Sporocytophaga myxococcoides: one gene and its partner. Each later gene encodes a partner of the first gene's protein in a complex. Links are inferred from orthologs where the notes say so. Each region holds a gene or a part of one and is shown in the gene's direction. Other genes may lie near its edges.

The links. Proteins that work in one complex are often made in the same cells at the same time.
Region 2: the proteins of hslU (region 1) and hslV are in contact, whole or in part, in a solved structure (PDB 1G4A), measured with the Escherichia coli proteins. The link is inferred for Sporocytophaga myxococcoides from one-to-one orthologs.

The regions. Positions count from the first base shown.
Region 1 is NZ_BBLT01000004.1:473,323-477,905, reverse strand. The notes cover bases 134-3,133. They hold hslU (ATP-dependent protease ATPase subunit HslU), read left to right. Parts: upstream 134-934; coding sequence 935-2,332; downstream 2,333-3,133. Other genes in these bases: MYP_RS25020 (PAS domain-containing sensor histidine kinase), read left to right, coding at 2,468-3,133; porQ (type IX secretion system protein PorQ), read left to right, coding at 134-935. Also shown: more of porQ, read left to right, coding at 1-133; more of MYP_RS25020, read left to right, coding at 3,134-4,120; MYP_RS12185 (SDR family NAD(P)-dependent oxidoreductase), read left to right, coding at 4,117-4,583. UniProt on the Escherichia coli protein: ATPase subunit of a proteasome-like degradation complex; this subunit has chaperone activity. The binding of ATP and its subsequent hydrolysis by HslU are essential for unfolding of protein substrates subsequently hydrolyzed by HslV.
Region 2 is NZ_BBLT01000013.1:32,535-38,082, reverse strand. The notes cover bases 1,451-4,329. They hold hslV (ATP-dependent protease subunit HslV), read left to right. Parts: upstream 1,451-2,559; coding sequence 2,560-3,099; downstream 3,100-4,329. Other genes in these bases: MYP_RS22600 (acyl carrier protein phosphodiesterase), read left to right, coding at 4,050-4,329; MYP_RS22605 (hypothetical protein), read left to right, coding at 3,519-4,046; arsC (arsenate reductase (glutaredoxin)), read left to right, coding at 3,099-3,440; MYP_RS22620 (pyruvate dehydrogenase complex dihydrolipoamide acetyltransferase), read left to right, coding at 1,451-2,466. Outside these bases: MYP_RS22625 (fatty acid desaturase family protein), read left to right, coding at 1-654; more of MYP_RS22620, read left to right, coding at 859-1,450; more of MYP_RS22600, read left to right, coding at 4,330-4,637; MYP_RS22595 (ACP phosphodiesterase), read left to right, coding at 4,743-5,381; MYP_RS22590 (phosphatase PAP2 family protein), read right to left, coding at 5,365-5,548. UniProt on the Escherichia coli protein: Protease subunit of a proteasome-like degradation complex believed to be a general protein degrading machinery. The complex has been shown to be involved in the specific degradation of heat shock induced transcription factors such as RpoH and SulA.

The DNA.
Region 1 (4,583 bases):
ATGCAAGGGTTGCCGGATTGGGAGGTATCAATATCTCTCAACCTGGTATTGACATCAATCTGATGACTCAAAATCCTGCAACGCTTTCTGATTCACTCAGGAATTATCTTTCTATAAATTATTTACCATACCTTGCTGATATAAAGGCTACTATGGTAAATTATGCATTTAATGCAGGAAAGACCGGAACCTGGGGGGTAGGTATGAGATACTTTGATTACGGTACCTTCAGCGGAGCTGATCTTGCCGGAAATAGTACTGGAGATTTTAAATCAAAAGAGTATGTTTTTACTGTTGCGAAATCTCATACCATTAATCATTTCACATTAGGAGCCTCGTTAAACCTGGCTTTTTCACAAATTGGAACTTATAATTCAGCTGCTCTGCTTACTGATGTGGGAGGTATATTCAAACATCCTGAAAAGGATTGGGCAATAGGACTTGTAATTAAAAATGTAGGTGTGCCTTTGAAAAAATACGTGTCCGGAGAAACTGTTGATTTACCCACAGATGTTCAGTTAGGAACTAGCTTCAAGCCTGAACACATGCCGGTAAGGCTGTCACTGACAGCTCACCACCTTCACAAATGGGATATAGTTTACGATGATCCAAATCAAAAAGGAAAAGTAGATTTGAATGGTAATGTCATTAAGGAGAAGGTTTCTTTTGGAAGTAAATTACTAACTCACTTTGCGGTCGGAGCTGAGTTTTTGATGTCTAAAAATTTTCAATTGAGAGCAGGTTATAACTTTTTACGAAGAAAAGAATTAAAAGAAGAAAGTAAATCTGGAGGAGCCGGACTCTCATTAGGTGGTATGGTCAGGATAAAATATTTTGAATTCGGCTATACCAGATCATTTTATTATATCGGAACAGGTACAAACCATTTTACTCTAACTACAGATTTTAACAGAATATTTAAAAAGAGGATCTGATGATTGATAATAACAGCTATTTAACTCCAAGACAAATTGTAGAGGAGCTTGATAAATATATTATAGGTCAGCACGAAGCGAAGAGGAATGTTGCTATTGCCTTAAGAAACAGATGGAGGCGTATGAATGCCGGACAGGATATGCAAAGGGAAATCGTTCCTAATAATATTCTGATGATTGGTGCAACAGGAGTTGGAAAAACAGAGATAGCCAGAAGATTGGCAAAAGTTGCTGATGCTCCTTTTACTAAAGTGGAGGCTTCGAAATTTACAGAGGTTGGATATGTAGGAAGAGATGTTGAGAGTATGGTAAGAGATCTTGTTGAACAATCTGTAAACATGGTGAAAGCCCGCAAAAAGGAAGATGTTAAGGCTAAGGCAGCACAAATAGTTGAAGATATTATCCTTGATGCTCTAATTCCTCCATTAAAAAAGAGTCCATCCGGAATTTTTACAGGTGAAGTTCCATCTCCGTCTTCTTCTGACGATGACCATGAGCTGAATGAAAGAACAAGAGAGAAGTTCAGGGAGAAAATTAAATCGGGAGAACTAGATGAAAGGAAGATTGAAATAAATGTTTCTTCGAATAGCAATCCTGGGGTAGGCGTAATCGGTGGAGGTATGGATGAAGTTTCCATGATGAATATTCAGGAAATGATTAGTGGCATGATGCCCAAAAAAACCAAGAAGAGGAAAGTGTCTATTGGTGAAGCCAGACAACTATTGCTGGAAGAGGAAGCTGCCAAGCTTATAGATATGGATGAGGTGAAGGAGGAGGCTATTAGAAAGGCAGAAAATACAGGAATCATTTTTATTGATGAAATTGATAAAATAGCTTCAGGTTCCAGAAAAAATGGAGGAGGAGGCCCCGATGTAAGCAGAGAAGGGGTGCAGAGAGATCTGTTACCGATCGTAGAAGGTAGCTCAGTAAATACAAAATATGGGGTAATTCAGACGGATCATATCCTTTTTGTAGCAGCAGGAGCATTTCATATCTCCAAGCCATCAGATTTAATTCCGGAATTACAAGGAAGGTTTCCGATCAGGGTAGAACTGAATAGCCTTACCAAGGAAGACTTTTTTCAGATATTAAAAGCACCTAAAAATGCTTTGACAAAACAGTATCAGGCTATGTTGAATGCAGAGGGAGTAGAGCTTACATTTATGGAAGATGCTCTGGAGAAAATTGCTGAAATAGCTTTCAACGTAAATACTGAAGTGGAAAATATCGGGGCAAGACGGCTTCACACGGTAATGAGCCATCTTTTAAATGAAATAATGTTTGACGTCCCTGAGAAAATTGGCCCAAATGCAAAAATTTTAATTACTAAAGAAATTGTATCTGAAAGGTTGTCAGGATTAGTCAAAAATCAGGATTTAAGTCAGTATATATTATAACAAAAGAAAAAAAGCAAAAAAAAAGGCAGATAAAAATTATCATGCCTTTTTTTATGACTAAATTGTTGGTAAACTCGTAACTCAAACAGTATTAGGATTTTTGTGCATGTTTTATAAGACGGGTTGCAGATTTTTATGACGATTTTTCAAGGCGATATAAACAGGAATACAGTAATTTTAAGGTTATTTCTTCTATCCGGAACTAGCCTTGCTTTTGCATTTTTTATTTTTACCAATAGCTATGAAGACTCGTTTTACAGCTATTTAATATTTACAGCACTTATAATTGCTCTTGTAGTTATTAATTTATTGTCCCTAAGAGTATTTACTCAAAGCAGGAAGGATGTTATCAATAAGGTCAATGCTGACAATATGGTAACTCTGCTTGACAATATTTCTGACATTTGTTGCATATGCGATAAAGATTTCAGGTTTATTTATTGGAATAAGGCTGCTGAGGAAATCTCCGGGTATAAATTTGAAGAAATTGCAGGCAAAAGATTCGATGATCTTTTTAAATCAGCATCCACTCCGGAAAGAGATAAACTGATCGGCCAAATGATTATGGAGAAAAGAAAGTCTCTGACTTTTTCTTATGAAGCCTTTATGAAAGGTATTCTCAATCAGTTTGAAATAACCGTTTTCCCTTCAGGTGATAATTATATTTACCTGGTGCGGAATATTACCGATAAATTATTAATAGAACAGCAGAATAACAGAACAAACAAAATTCTGGAAGCAACTTCTGATCTTGTAGCAATGGTTAATGTGCAAGGGCAGAATGTTTATATGAATAATGCCGGAGTGAGGCTGCTGGATGAAAAAAATGATGATAGTAATGTCAGAAGGAGTTTAGTAGAAATGCATCCTCCGGATGTTTATAAATATTTGATTACAGAGGCCATTCCATATGCACTCAAACATGGCACCTGGCAAGGAGAAACCAGGTTTATTACATCTGAAGGAAAAACTATTCCTGTATCTCAGGTAATTATTGCTCATCTTGATTCTCAGGGGCATCTTGAATATATATCTACCATAGCCAGAGATATTTCCAAGGAAAAACAAGCTGAAGAAGAACTAAAGAAAATTAATTTTGAACTGGATCATTTTGTCTACAGAGCTTCACACGATCTAAGAGCTCCTTTAACTTCCATTCGAGGATTGGTAGAAATTTCTTTGGAAGAAAGGGACACACAAAAACTCAAGCAATACATGTCTTTTGTGGGAGATTCGGCTAAAAAGCTGGATAACTATATCATTAACCTCCTTTCAATTTCAAGAAATGATCGTCTTGAAATGGAGCAACGGCCAATTGATTTTTCCATACTCATACAAGAAACCATCGAAGAACTGAGATTCCTGAAAAATGCAGACAGGATAAATATTTCCTGGGATATTTCATGCGAAGGGCAATTCTGCTCAGATCTCATCAGGTTAAAAATTATTTTCAAAAATATCATTTCCAATGCCATAAAGTACCAGCGTGTCAATATAACTAATTCATTTCTTTCAATAAATATCAGCGGTGATCCTCAATTGATACGAGCCGTTTTTACTGATAATGGAATTGGAATCCAGGAAGATTCAAAGGAAAGGATTTTTGACATGTTTTACAGGGGAACTGAGTTGTCAGATGGTTCAGGTCTCGGCCTTTATATTGTTAAAAGTGTCATTGAAAAGTTAAAAGGACGGATACAATTACATTCCAAAATTTCTGAAGGTACCACAACTATAATTGAGATTCCTGGTTATTCCATGAAAAAGGATACCGATCAGGAACTATGAAATATTATATAATAACAGGAACCAGTAAAGGATTAGGAAAAGCAATTGCAGAGCGTATATTATCCGATCCAGGCAATTTTGTGATAGGAATTTCCCGTACTGTCTCTATTCACCACGATAATTACGAGCACCTGTTTATCAACCTTTCTGAAGTTGATTCACTCCATAAATTTTATAATAGTATTTTCCCAAATTTCAGAAATCCATCAAAGATATGTTTGATTAATAATGCGGGTAATATTGGTGAAATTACCTATCTGGGAAAGCAACATGATCGAAAGATCATCGAAGGTTATAACTGTAATGTTATAGCGCCAGCTTTGCTCATGAATGAATTTGTTAACAGGTATAGAAATAATGATGCTTCAAAACTTATTTTAAATATAAGCTCCGGTGCTGCGAAAAAACCTGTAGATGGCTGGTCTGTTTATTGCAGTTCAAAAGCAGCTCTTGATATGCAGAC
Region 2 (5,548 bases), on another replicon or contig:
AGATTAAATCCTGAAGAAAAAGCAAATAAAATACAAAGATATCAGCATTATTATGCCTTTTTTCTTTATAGTCTCGCAAGTCTTTCATGGGTACTGAGAAAAGATTATATCAAATTCTTTAAAAAGAATATAGGATCTCATGTAAATGATCATCCGAAGAAGGAATATGTAAAGCTGTTTTTATTTAAGTTTTTATATTACTTGGTATTTATAGTTCTACCTCTTGTATTTGTTGATATAACCTGGTGGCAGTTCATTATCGGATTTTTAACAATGCACTTTGCAGAAGGTCTTGTATTAGGACTTGTATTTCAGCTTGCACATGTTGTTGAATTAACAGAATTTCCTGATCCTAATGATGATGGGAATATTGAAGAGGCTTGGGCTGTACATCAGATGCGTACAACTGCCAATTTTTCAAGAAAAAGTCCAATTGCTGCATTTTTATGCGGTGGATTAAATATGCAAGTGGAGCACCACTTATTTCCTAAAATATGTCATATACACTATCCCGTAATTTCTGAGATAGTTAGAGAAACAGCTATTGAATTCGGTATTCCTTATCATGAATATCCGACATTTGGAGAAGCATTAGTATCACATTTTAAGGTTCTAAAAAGATTTAGCAGACCTGAAATGGAAATATCTGCCTAATAAAATAAGGTTAAATCCCTAAGAAATATAGATTTTAAGAAAAATATCCCCACTCCTGTATATTTTCAGGGTGGGGATAGTACTTTTTGCGTTTTATTTTTAAATTTGGTCCGTTAAAAACTTGTTTTGAAAGGTAGTTAAACCTTATTATTACAGTTTGAAATAAATTTTCTAAGCATTAATTAAACAATTGCATTTAGTACAATGGCTGAAGTGATCAGAATGCCCAAAATGAGTGATACCATGACTGATGGTGTTATTGCTACGTGGCATAAAAAAGTAGGAGACAAAGTAAAGTCCGGAGACGTACTTGCTGAGGTTGAAACTGACAAGGCTACAATGGAGCTGGAATCTTACGAGGATGGTACACTTTTATTTATAGGTGTAAAGGAAAAAGAATCAGCTCCTGTGGATGGAGTAATTGCTATCATTGGAAAAGATGGAGAAAACATCGACGGGCTTTTGAGCAGCGTGGGTAAAGGTGGTGCAACTCCTGCATCTGCTCCTTCAGAAACTAAACCTGAGCCGGCTCCTCAGAAAACAGCAGCTAAAGTGGATACATCAAATATTAATGCTGAGATAATCAGAATGCCCAAAATGAGTGATACCATGACTGAAGGTACCATCGTTGCCTGGCATAAAAAAGTAGGTGATAAAGTTAAATCCGGTGATTTGCTTGCAGAGGTAGCAACTGATAAAGCTACCATGGAGTTGGAATCATACAATGACGGTATATTATTATATGTAGGTGTTAAGGATGGAGAAGCTGTTGTTGTAGACGGGGTCCTTGCTATAATAGGAGAGCAGGGGGCTGATTATCAGACATTGCTTTCAGCTGCAGCATCAGGGACACCTTCTGCAGCACCTGCAGCAAAAGAAGAAAAGAAAGAGAGTACGGCTCTCCAGTCAACAGCGCAAACATCTTCCGTTTCCAGTGGTGATCAGAGACTGAAAGCTTCTCCACTGGCAAGAAAAATTGCAAAAGACAAAGGTATTGATCTGCAGCAGGTTCATGGATCAGGAGAATTTGGTAGAATTGTTAAGAAAGACATAGAAAGCTTTAAAGCTCCTGCAGCAACTCCTGTATCTGCTGAAACAAAAACCGTTTCTGCTCCTGCTTATGTAGGTCAGGAAAGTTTTGAGGAGGTTTCTGTTTCTCAAATGAGAAAAACAATTGCTAAAAGACTCGGCGAAAGTAAATTCGGGGCTCCTCACTTCTATCTGACTATGGAAGTAAACATGGATAAGGCAATCGAGGCAAGAGCAAGCATCAATGAGGTTGCTCCTGTCAAAATTTCTTTCAACGACATGGTAATAAAGGCCACGGCAGCAGCTTTAAGAAAGCATCCGAAAGTAAATTCGTCTTGGTTAGGTGATAAAATAAGATATAATCATCATATCCATATAGGTGTTGCAGTTGCGGTTGAAGAAGGCCTTCTTGTGCCTGTTTTGAAATTTGCTGATAATAAATCATTATCTCAGATAGGAACAGAAGTAAAAGAGCTGGGTGGAAAAGCAAAAAATAAAAAACTGACACCTGCTGAAATGTCTGGAAATACATTTACTATATCGAACCTGGGAATGTTCGGTATAGAAGAATTTACAGCAATTATCAATCCTCCGGATGCCGCAATTCTAGCAGTTGGAGGCATTAAACAACTACCAATCGTTAAAAACGGTGAAATAAAAATAGGTAATGTGATGAAACTTACTCTATCATGCGATCACAGAGCATTGGATGGAGCAGTTGGATCTGCATTCCTTCAAACTCTGAAAGACTTCTTGGAAGATCCGGTTAGAATTCTGGTTTAGTAAAAAATAAAAGAATAAGCCTCTCAACATCCGGGAGGCTTATTTGTTTATAAGAGTGAAGTGTATTTAAATTTTTTAAAGATTTTTAAGTAAATGGAAAAAATTAAATCAACAACTGTAATTTCTGTAATTCATAAAGGTGAAGTTGCTATCGGAGCTGATGGACAGGCAACACTGGGCAATACAATTGCTAAAAGTAATGTTAAGAAAATCAGAAAATTATTTGACGGAAAGATCATTTGTGGCTTTGCCGGAAGCACTGCTGACGCTTTTACATTACTTGAGAGATTGGAAGAAAAGCTGAATTCTTATGGAGGGAATTTGAAAAGAGGGGCAATTGAACTTGCAAAAGACTGGAGGACTGACAGATATCTGAGAAAACTCGAAGCAATGCTAATTGCGGCTGATAAAGATGAAATTCTGATTGTTTCCGGAACTGGCGATGTTATTGAGCCTGACAATCAGATCGCTGCAATTGGTTCGGGGGCAATGTATGCGCAATCTGCAGCACTGGCATTAAAAAAGCACGCACCTCACCTTTCTGCAGAAGAGATTGTTAGAGAAAGTCTGAATATAGCAGGGGATATCTGTATTTATACTAATCATAACTTAATAATAGAGACGATTAAATAATGATTCAAATATTACACAATCCCAGATGTACCAAAAGCAGGCAAGCCTTGGCTATTCTGACAGAATCTGGTGAAAATCCTGAAATAATAGAATATCTGAAAAATCCCCTCACGATAGAGGAGTTACAGGATATCATAGCCAAGCTTAAAATAAAACCTGAGGATTTGGTAAGAAAGAAAGAACCTCTTTTTGTTGAAAATTATAAAGGTAAGTCCTTTACGGATAAGCAATGGATTAAAATTTTATCTGAAAATCCGGTTCTTATTGAACGCCCGATATTAATTAAAGGTAATAAAGCTGTGATTGGAAGGGAAGAAGTAAAAATAAGAGAATTGCTGTAAATTCTTTCATTACCAGGATTCAAATTGAGTTAATATTAATTCCTCAATTTTTACTATATTCAGTAAAAATTGAGTTTAATGATTGTACGCACGGTACTGACAACATTGTGTCTTTTGTCCTATTTCAATAGCGTTGGACAGATTATCCCTCCCGAAAAAAAGAAATTTAATTTAGGAATTTATGATGGAATAGGAGGAGTTAATTTTTCTCCTATTCCAGCAGCTGATATCCAGGTTCTCAACACTACTTTAAGACTGGCGCCTGGGAACGACTATTGGGCGGTTGGGGTTTATCAGGAAATAATGCCATTATCAAAAATATTTTATAATTGGAGATGGATCGTTTCTGCCGGATACGGATCAAGAAAGGAAGAGGGACTTTTTTATGGAGGGGGAGCAACTGTAATTTCTAAAGGAAATTCTCTCATTCTCCTTACGGGTTTAAAAACTTATTTCGGATCCAGATTTTATTCTCAATTTCAGTTAGGATACATGAATACTCACTTTAAAACAGAAAACTTTCCTGATAAACGAGAAAATGGAGTGTATTTCGAATTTGGCCTGGGAGTAAATATTTTCAAAAATTTTAAGAAGAAAGCAGAATAATAGATGAATTTTCTGGGGCATTTATATTTGTCAAGGAGTCTTTCTGATGAAGTTATCGTAGGGAATTTTATTGCGGATGGAATAAGGGGAAAGGAATTAAAAGAGCTATCTCCTGAAGTTTTACCAGGTATAGTGCTTCATAGAAGTATTGATGAATTTACAGATAAGAATGCTTGGGTAAAAAAGAGCAAACAGAGGTTATATACTGAGTATGGAAAATATTCTCCTGTTATTGTTGATATTTTCTATGACCATTTTTTGGCAGTAGAATGGGGAAATTATTATCCTGAAATCTCGCTTAAAGACTTCGCTCAGGCCTCTTATGATTTATTGGAAAGCTATCCTCAATATCTTTCGGACCATATTAAGTTTCTCCTGACCCATATGAGAAACCAAAACTGGCTTTACAATTATTCAGAAATAAAATCACTTGAGAGAACTTTTGAGGGAATGTCAAGGCGGGCAACTTTTCATTCCCGAATGGAGACTGCCTGCAATGCTCTTATTAAGGATTATGATTTGTATAAAGAAGAGTTTAACGCTTTTTTTCCAGAGATTATACAGTTTGTGGAAGAGATGAAGATTCAGTGATAATACTGATTTTTTGAAGGCTTCGAATTTTTTGAGTCAATATTTGTTTTACATCCATACACTTATTTAAACCGGATCTTTCTGATCCAATTTAAATTAACCATTATGGGATTTCTTTTAAACACTTATTTATTCCTTTCCGAATCAAAAGATATCATGGTTGGAAGTTTTATTGGCTCAAATGTAAAACCAGCAAAAGTTGATAATTATGGCTCGGAAATCAGGAAAGGTATTCTCGCAAATCATCTTGTTACTAAATTTAAAAGGTCCCATTCTTTTTATCTTGCAAGTCAGAAACGTTTAAGCCCTAAGTTTTCAAAATATACGGAAGATGTTGTGGATCTCTTGTATGATCATCTTTTAGCATCCACATGGAAAGAAAGATCCGGATATCCATTTCTCGACTTTGTTCAAAATCTTTATCAGGATTTACTGGAATTTCATTCCGTATTTCCCTATAAAATGAATAGACTTTTGCCTTTCATAATTTCTAATAATCTGTTTGGTCTCCTTGAAACTATGAATGGCGTTCATAAATACATAAAACTAATGGCCAAAAGAGATACTTTAAAGGGAAATTTCGAATATGCCCTTACAGATTTTCTTGAAAGCTATGTGGAATTCAGAAAAGATTTTACTATTGTTCTAAAGGATTTGACTGAATTTGTCCAAACTGGTTGTAAAAATATTCTTGAGGAAAATTCTCAAGTTAAAACTCCCAGGATTATCAGAACTTATAAGTAAGGGCCACAATTCCTGTTTGATTGATATATGTTGGTATGATAGAAATATTTGAATCTTTCTTCTTTTTATGAATTTCCGGAATTAAAATTCCTAAGGCAACACCGATCGGAAGGCCAGCAATGATATCAGTTGGGAAATGCTGTCCGTTTTGGTATCTGAAATATCCT